4 regions of the Marinomonas gallaica genome follow, and region 1 is predicted to be linked to each of the others. Evidence: predicted binding sites of a transcription regulator. Region 1 holds the regulator's gene; each other region holds the start of a gene.
What was found. The regulator sigma-54, encoded in region 1, starts transcription at its own class of promoters, with help from an activator protein. The targets are predictions, from matches to a motif close to TGGCACNNNNNTTGCTNT.
Positions count from the first base shown of each region.

Region 2: the regulator sigma-54 is predicted to act here: its motif matches at 923-940, upstream of ACPUEK_RS00330 (isoamylase early set domain-containing protein).
Region 3: the regulator sigma-54 is predicted to act here: its motif matches at 1,076-1,093, upstream of flgB (flagellar basal body rod protein FlgB).
Region 4: the regulator sigma-54 is predicted to act here: its motif matches at 885-902, upstream of hmpA (NO-inducible flavohemoprotein).

Region 1 covers NZ_CP187511.1:2,903,885-2,906,090, forward strand. The annotation lists gene lptB (LPS export ABC transporter ATP-binding protein) at 1-289, shown strand, start outside; gene ACPUEK_RS13785 (RNA polymerase factor sigma-54) at 367-1,857, shown strand; gene ACPUEK_RS13790 (PTS sugar transporter subunit IIA) at 1,869-2,206, shown strand, end outside.
Region 2 covers NZ_CP187511.1:65,326-67,531, forward strand. The annotation lists gene ACPUEK_RS00320 (GNAT family N-acyltransferase) at 1-632, shown strand, start outside; gene ACPUEK_RS00325 (hypothetical protein) at 629-751, opposite strand; gene ACPUEK_RS00330 (isoamylase early set domain-containing protein) at 1,000-1,305, shown strand; gene betB (betaine-aldehyde dehydrogenase) at 1,563-2,206, shown strand, end outside.
Region 3 covers NZ_CP187511.1:1,368,058-1,370,263, forward strand. The annotation lists gene ACPUEK_RS06330 (chemotaxis protein CheV) at 1-69, shown strand, start outside; gene ACPUEK_RS06335 (CheR family methyltransferase) at 116-949, shown strand; gene flgB (flagellar basal body rod protein FlgB) at 1,139-1,534, shown strand; gene flgC (flagellar basal body rod protein FlgC) at 1,537-1,989, shown strand; gene ACPUEK_RS06350 (flagellar hook capping FlgD N-terminal domain-containing protein) at 1,998-2,206, shown strand, end outside.
Region 4 covers NZ_CP187511.1:601,429-603,634, reverse strand. The annotation lists gene hmpA (NO-inducible flavohemoprotein) at 1-810, opposite strand, end outside; gene norR (nitric oxide reductase transcriptional regulator NorR) at 1,042-2,206, shown strand, end outside.

The sequences.
Region 1 (2,206 bases):
TGAGATAGCTCGAGCGCTAGCAATGAACCCGAAGTTTGTATTGCTTGATGAACCCTTTGCTGGTGTAGACCCCATTTCCGTCGGCGATATTAAAGAGATCATCAAACATTTACAAAGCAGCGGCATTGGTGTTTTGATCACTGACCACAACGTTCGTGAGACCTTAGATATCTGCGACAAAGCCTATATTGTGGGTAACGGGCACATCATTGCATCGGGTGATGCCGAGTCTGTTATCAATAACGAGCAAGTCAAAAAAATCTACTTGGGCGACAACTTCAGACTATGAGCCCCCTTATTTTTCGGGCAAAAAGGGAGTACTATGCATAAGTCATTCCAAAAACATCATAATAAAAGAGTTGCGTCATGAAGCAGTCTTTGCAACTTAAAATCGGTCAACAGTTAACCATGACTCCACAGCTGCAGCAGGCAATCAAACTGCTTCAGTTGTCTACGCTCGATTTGCAACAGGAAATTCACGAATTTCTTGAGTCTAACCCCTTGCTTGAACTAGACGAAGACGAAAACTTTCAGTCTGACTTAGAAATCAAACAAGGCGACTCATCCAGTACCAATGAGACCTCTCAAAAAGAAACGACTGAAGCAGCTTCTGAAGAAACGCCCCAAGTAGAATCCGAATGGACAGAAAGCATCCCTAATGAGCTATCCATTGATAGCAACTGGGATGATACTTATCAAAATTCAGCCGCTGCAGCAGACGTTCCTTCCTATGACGGCGAGCAAGATTTTGACAGCCGCAATGCCCTAGCTGAAAACATCCAAGATCATCTAATTTGGCAATTAAATTTAACCCATATGTCTAATCGAGACATCGAAATTGCCTATGCCATTATTGACAGTGTTCAAACCGATGGCTACCTATCAATCACCTTAGATGACATCTTCACGTCACTTAGTAAAGAATTAGAAGATCTCGAATTCGATGAAATTGAAGCTGTTCAGCATCGCTTGCAACGATTTGACCCTGTCGGTGTTTGTTCGCAAGATCTACGCGAGTGCCTATTGGTACAATTAGAAGGTTTTAAAGAGCATCCTTTGTACCGCTCTACCTTTAACATAGTTGACCAGCATTTAGCATTGCTTGGCAATCGTGATTATGCGCAACTGGGCCGCAAAACTAAGCTGAAAGAAGAAGCATTAAAAGATGTCATTACCCTTATTCAGCAGCTAAACCCGCGCCCAGGCTCAGCCATCGACACCAGTGAAACTGACTACGTCATCCCTGATGTCAGCGTGAAAAAACACAATGGCATTTGGCAAGTGGAGCTTAATAACGACGCTCTACCGCCTGTCAAAATCAATGAAACTTATTCTGCAATGGTCAACACCAAAGCATCCAGTGAAGACATCTCCTACATTAAGAACTCGCTTCAAGAAGCCAAATGGTTTCTGAAAAGCCTCCAGAGTCGTAACGAAACACTGCTAAAAGTCGCCAGCTGCATTGTTTCCAAACAAGTCGATTTCTTTGAGGTGGGTGAGGAAGCCATGAAACCTATGGTACTGCACGATGTCGCAGAGGAAGTTGGCATGCACGAATCAACAATTTCACGTGTCACCACACAAAAATACATGCATACTCCGCGTGGTATTTTTGAGCTAAAGTATTTCTTCTCCAGCCATGTAAACACCGCCTCTGGCGGTGAATGCTCATCTACAGCAATTCGTGCAATGATTAAAAAGCTGGTGGCAGAAGAACCTGCAAAAAAACCATTAAGCGATAATAAACTGGCAATCATTCTTGCAGAGCAAGGCATACAAGTTGCTCGACGCACTGTTGCAAAATATCGCGAAGCTATGAACATTCCGCCGTCAAACGAGCGGAAACGACTTATTTAAAGGCCGCAACAATGTCTGTTAAAAACTTAGTCAAGCCTGAGTTAGTATTTGCTAAGCAACAAATTTCTAGCAAAAAACGATTGCTAGAACAATTGGCTGAATCCGTTGGCGATCGCATGCACTGCAACGCCGACGAAGTCTACGACGCACTTTTAGGTCGTGAAAAACTGGGCAGTACGGGCGTTGGCAATGGCATCGCCATTCCACATTGTCGCCTAGAGCAAGTAAACCGTGCCACCATCGTATTAATGTCACTCGAAACACCGATTGATTTTGATGCCATTGATCGACGTCCAGTGGATTTGATTTTTGCCCTACTTGTACCACCACACCAATGTGATGAGCACTT
Region 2 (2,206 bases), 1.2 Mb from region 1:
GCGCTTATCGTATTGGAGAGGTTTACCGTTACTTAAAATCAGGCACAGATCATAGCATTTACAGCAGCACTTTATTCAGCTACAGCTGTGACATGGAGCCATATTTTGAGCAAGGCATCGAACTCGGTCGCAGCTTTGTGCAGCCCAAATACTGGGGCAAACGTAGCCTCGATTACCTATGGTATGGCATTGGTGCTTATCTGGTTAAACATCCAGAAGTACGTTACATGTTTGGTCCAGTGAGCTTGAGTGGTAACTTCCCACCGCTTGCCAAAGATATGATCGTGCATTTTTACCGTACGTACTTCGCCGATAAGGAGCACCTTGCCGCGTCCTATAATCGATACACTATCCCTACTGAGCACAAGCAACTGGTAGAGAGTTATTTTAATGGTGACTGCTATGAAGAAGATTTTCGTAGTTTAAAAGAACAGTTGGGGAATCTTGGCGCAGCCGTCCCAACACTGTTCAAACAGTACAGTGAACTGTGCGAGGACGACGGCGTTCGATTCCTAGACTTTGGCGTCGATGCTAGCTTTGGCTACTGTGTTGATGGTCTTGTGTTAGTCGATCTAGAAAAAATAAAAGACAGTAAGCGTAAGCGTTATTTGGAAGCCAATAACATTGCTTAAGAGTCATGATGATTTGAATGTCGATGACTTTGACGTCGATGCTTAATGTGCCACAAGTAACCAAGTTTAATTACCAAGGCAGCGGCGAGTACCAGTAAAACAATGTGAGCGAATTCCATAAAGACCTCCTCTTATTGTTGCCTTACTCATTTAAGATTAGTCGCCAGGGCCAAAAAATTGTGCACAGTTTGAACAATATGCCCTCATTTTTAGCGCTCAAGTTATGTACAATCGGTTATAGGAGCGTAAAAACAAGGTAAGCTGGGGATAACGCCTATATTTGTCCCCATTGGCGTAAGACTTGCTTGCAAACAAGCCGGATGTGCATAAGTCACGAGAACCCTGTCGCGGACTCAAGGAGCTGAAGATGATCGAAAAAACCTATTTAAAGACCAAACCTCAATGCAAAGTAAAGTTTGCCCTGCCCGCCGAACAATTGCGCGGCGCCAAAAAAGTCTATCTTGTCGGGGACTTTAATGGTTGGGATGAATTAGCAACGCCAATGCGTAAACAAAAATCAGGTGTGTTTGCCTCCACCGTAAACCTTGAAAAAGACAAGCAATATCAATTCCGCTATTTGATAGATGGCACCATCTGGTTAAACGATGACAACGCGGATGCTTATGCACAAAGTCCTATCGGTCCAGATCATAATTGTGTATTAGACATATAATCGCACTTTCAACAGTTCCTAAGGGCCACTGTTTACAAAACAGTGGCCCTTTTTTGTGGCCTTAATCGCTTCAGAACCTTCCCTTTTGCCTATTCCCATACTTTTTTTTCTTCTATGGATTTCAAAATCACTCAATTTATGTACAATGTTTTTATTAAACGCTCATTTAATAAAAACATAGCCATACGCTATGTAACATCGAGCATCTCATTTACATCCATTTATGGACACGATTTTCAGACTTTGAGAGGTGAAACATGGCACATAAGCAACAATACATTCATGGCCGCTACGTTACTTCAACGACAGGAGAAACGTTTGACACTTACAACCCAGCAACGGGTGAGTTGCTGGCAACGGTTGATCTTGCGGGGGAAAAAGAGCTGCAGGCTGCCATTGATTCTGCCAAAGAAGGACAACGTGTTTGGGCTGCCATGAGTGGTATTGAACGTGGTCGTATCTTGAAACGTGCAGCAGATTTGTTACGCGAACAAAACGACGACATCGCCAAATTAGAAGTGTTAGACACAGGTAAGCCACTGCAAGAAGCACTTGTGGTTGATATTCAAACGGGGGCCGACGTGATCGAATATTACGCAGGTCTGGCCGATAAGATCCAAGGCGACTTCCAAGATCTTGATGCAGACAGCTTCTATTACACGCGTCGAGAACCTCTTGGCATCTGTGCAGGTATCGGTGCTTGGAACTATCCGATTCAAATCGCCTGCTGGAAATCAGGCCCCGCATTAGCAGCGGGTAATGCGATGATTTTCAAACCGTCCGAAGAAACTCCACTGACCGCTTATAAACTGGCAGAAGTGTTCACTCAAGCAGGTCTTCCTGACGGTGTATTCAATGTGGTTCAAGGCGATGCACGCACAGGCCAACTGATTACCAACCA
Region 3 (2,206 bases), 1.5 Mb from region 1:
GCTAAATTCCAACCTGATGAACTTGCGCGTATCGCCATTGAAACCGTTGCAGCAAAAGAAGAAGCTTAAACAAAAGCAGCGGTAAAATTTGGTGACTTGCTGTTAAGGAGCATGAATGCTGAGTAGTTCGAATACTATCTCGCCTCAAGGGTACGATCGCTTTCGTACATACCTAGAGAAAGAGAGTGGCATATCGTTAAGCGATAACAAGCAATATTTAGTTGCCAGTCGCTTGGGTAAGCTATTGGAGCGCGAAAAATTCTCTAAAATTGAAGAGTTGGTCGATGCGTTATCGCGAGGTGGTCGTACGTCTAAACTTCGGGAAGAAGTGATCAATGCGATGACCACTAACGAGACGTTATGGTTTCGAGATGCGCATCCTTTCAAGATCTTAAAAGACGTTATTCTGCCTCAATTTGATAAGCGCCCAGTAAAAATTTGGTCTGCGGCTTCTTCTACGGGTCAAGAACCGTATTCTATCAGCATGATATTAGAAGAGCTTAAACAGTCCAAACCTGGTTTGCTTAAGGCTGGGGAACGTATTGTGGCGACGGATATTTGTACCAATATCCTCAAGCATGCTAAGCAGGCTGAGTACGATAGTTTAGCGATTGCTCGTGGTTTGAGCCCTGAAAACCAAAAGCGCTACTTTGATAAATTGAGTGATACGACGTGGAAGGTAAAGCCAAACATTGCTTCACGAGTAGATTTTCGTCACCTTAACTTGATTGACTCCTTTTCGTCGTTAGGTAAGTTTGATGTGATTTTTTGTCGTAACGTACTTATTTACTTCACTGCTGATACAAAGCTGGATATTTTAAAGCGTATGCATTCGGCACTGAATCCTGGAGGGTACCTTTTCCTAGGAGGTTCTGAAGCGTTAAGTGGCTTGTCCTCTATGTTTGAAATTGTTCAGTGTCATCCTGGTATCGTTTACCGCGCGAAATAGTCTTCGTTTACATCTGTTTTCAGAAAACGGCAACTTATATTAAGTTGCCGTTTTTTTGTTTGCCGCCTATTGCCACCTTTGATCTTTTTGTTTCTTATCTTGTTGAAAATAAAGGTTATTTTTTATTGGCATCTTATTTGCTTTGTATTTAAGCATAAAGAATGTTGAGTTGTCTTTTACGGAGTTTATATGTCGATTTCTTTCAAAGAAGCGTTTGCTGGGCACGATCAAATGTTGTTGTTTCGTACCGCACGTGCGTCTGTGCTAGCAAACAACATTGCAAACTCAGACACGCCAAATTACAAAGCGCGTGATATGTCGTTTGAATCGATGTTGTCTACTGAAAGAAACCGCATTTCATTGTCAGGCAGTGACGATCAGCACATTGCTGGTCAGAGTTCTCTAGCCGGCAGTGACGAACTCTTGTATCGCAATCCAAGTCAGCCCTCACTAGATGGCAACACAGTGGATATGCAGCGCGAGCAAGCAGAGTTCACTCAGAATTCGTTGCAATTTGACACAAGCTTTATGTTTTTAGATAGAAAAATCAGCGGCATGAAGAAAGCGCTGACTGGAGGACAATAATAATGTCATTGAATAATATTTTTGCCATTTCCGGTTCGGCGATGAGTGCCCAAACGATTCGTCTGAATACTGTTGCGTCGAATATTGCCAATGCTGATAGTGTGGCAAGCTCTGCTGATCAAACCTATCGTGCGCGCAAACCTGTGTTCGAGCAAATGATGACACAAGAAATGCGAAATCGTGGCTGGAATGCTTCGGATGATGTGATGGAAGGTGCTTCAGGTATGGGGGTGAACGTATCTGGAATCGTGGAATCGGATGCCCCTCTTCAGCCTCGTTATGAGCCTAATAGCCCAATGGCGAACGAAGAAGGTTATGTGTTCTACCCAAATGTGAATCCAGTAGAAGAAATGGCCGATATGATGTCTGCATCGCGCTCGTTTCAAACCAACGTTGAAATTATGAACTCTGCAAAAAGCATGATGCAGAGAATGTTGACCTTAGGTCAGTCCTAAGGGGGTGAATGATGTCTGATATCAATACAAATTCAGCTTTGTCGGGTCTTATTTCTAAATATGGCACCGATGAAGCAAAAGCAAAAAACGGTATTACCAGTACGACGAGCACCGAAAGCTCTGAAGGCATTGGTAATCAAGATGTCTTTTTGCAGCTGTACATTGAGCAGCTAAAAAACCAAGATCCGACCCAGCCTCAAGAAACTGGGGATATGGT
Region 4 (2,206 bases), 1.7 Mb from region 1:
GATCAGAACGACTGGACGTTCGCGCTCTTGGTAATGGAAGTCACCGGCTGGTGGCATTAATGCAACTTCATCGCCTTCTTGAACACTTTCGTGTAGATAGTTTGATACCACACCATTTTTCACATCGCTCAGCTCGCGTTTCACGCTAATACGGTAGCTTTTGCCATTCGGGGCCGTAGAAAGGCTGTATTGACGAATTTCATCGAATTCGTGATTGCTTGGATGTAACTTAATGCCCAAGTATTGGCCAGGTACGTAATCGACCACCGCAGCGCCATCCGTAGGCTCGAGCACAAAACTTGTTACCAACTCAGATTCAGGGTGTTTTTTGGCAACGCGGAAAGTACGGAAGTCATCCCAACCACCCTGCTTCGCCGCATTGGCTTTGTATAAATCACCTTCAATCTGAATAAACAGATCCGCCAGTTGTTGGTACGCTGCCCCCCATGCTTCTTCGATGTCTGGTGTGAACGCATCGCCCAGTAATTCACGTAGTGTTTCGATTAAGTGATGGCCGACGATTGGGTATTGATTAGGCTGAATGTTAAAACTGGTGTGCTTGTGAGCAATTCGCATCACGGCGCCCGTCAATACTTCTAAGTTATCGATGTGTGTCGCGTACGCGGCAATGGCATTAAACAAAGCTGCTGGTTGGCGGCCAGTGGCTTGATGCGACATATTGAACACGTCTTTAAGCTCAGGGTTGTGTGCGAACATACGCTTGTAAAAATGTTCGATGATAGCCGTACCAGCAGACGCTAAGACTGGGATAGTGGCTTTGACGGTGTCGATATGAGTTTGCGATAACATAAATAGGCTCCTAAGAACGCTCAAGGTAATAAGCTCGATTGACTGAGCAATTTTCATAACAATTACCTAGATCTATAGCGAAAACAGTGCCAGTTTTAATTTTCCTTAAAAATCATAAGGTTAATAAATTCAATAAATCTGATTTATGTCAATTTGACTCTTTTTAAGATATGTCATTATGCTTTAAATAGGTCAATATGACATATACAAGAACGAATCAGTGAGAACTCTATGATTGCCAGCGATAATCTGCTCCGTTTTGCCTTAGATCTTGCCAGCTCTGTCACGCTTGAAGATCGCTTTGAGCGGCTAATTCGTGCGGTGCGTGCCACCATTGAAAGCGATGCCGTGGTGTTGCTTGTGCATCAAGGTGAGCATCTTCAGCCGCTGGCGCAACAAGGCTTAGTGGATGATGTGATGGGTCGTCGTTTTGTGATTGCTGAGCACCCACGCTTCGCGGCCATCTGTGACTCGTATCAGCCAGTACGCTTTCCGACCGGCAGTACACTGCCTGACCCTTATGATGGCATGGTCGCCGGACACGATGACGGTCTGCCTGTGCATGCTTGTATGGGGATTCCTCTGTATGTTCAAGGGAAGCTACTGGGTGTTGTGACGCTCGACAGCATGTCCCCGGGAGTCTTTGATGACATTGATTCACGGGCACTGGACATTGTCGCGACGATGGCGGCGATGAGTCTTAACACGGCCATGTTGTTGGATCGCCTTGAGCAGAAATCGAAGCATGCGCAAAACCTACTTGTCGAATTAAACGAAGAAGCGCTGCTCAAAGAAGGCAGTGATATGGTTGGCAACAGTCAGAGTATGCAAACCCTTCGACAAAATCTTGAACTGGTCGCGCCCGCCGATCTTGCGGTATTGATTGAAGGTGAAACCGGTGTCGGCAAGGAACTGGCGGCGCGAACGCTGCATCGACTCTCGAAACGTGCCCAAGCGCCGATGGTGTACGTCAATTGTGCGGCCATTCCGGAAAGCTTGATTGAAAGTGAGCTGTTTGGTCATGTGAAGGGGGCGTTTACTGGTGCGGATCGGGATCGAACGGGCAAGTTTACGTTGGCCAATGGCGGCACCCTATTTTTGGATGAAATTGGTGAGCTGCCACTCGAAGCACAGGGGAGCTTGCTGAGAGCCATCCAAAACCAAGAAATTCAAGCCGTGGGGAAAGATACTGTCGAGTACGTCGATGTCCGCATAGTTGCGGCGACCAATCGTAACTTAAAACAAGAAGTCGCCGAAAAGCGTTTTCGAGCCGATTTGTACCACCGTTTGAGTGTGTTTCCGATTACTGTGCCGCCATTGCGAGAGCGTCAGGGCGATGTACTCTTGTTGGCAGGGTTTTTTGCCGAACAACTGCGTCGCAAGTTTGGCTTACAGC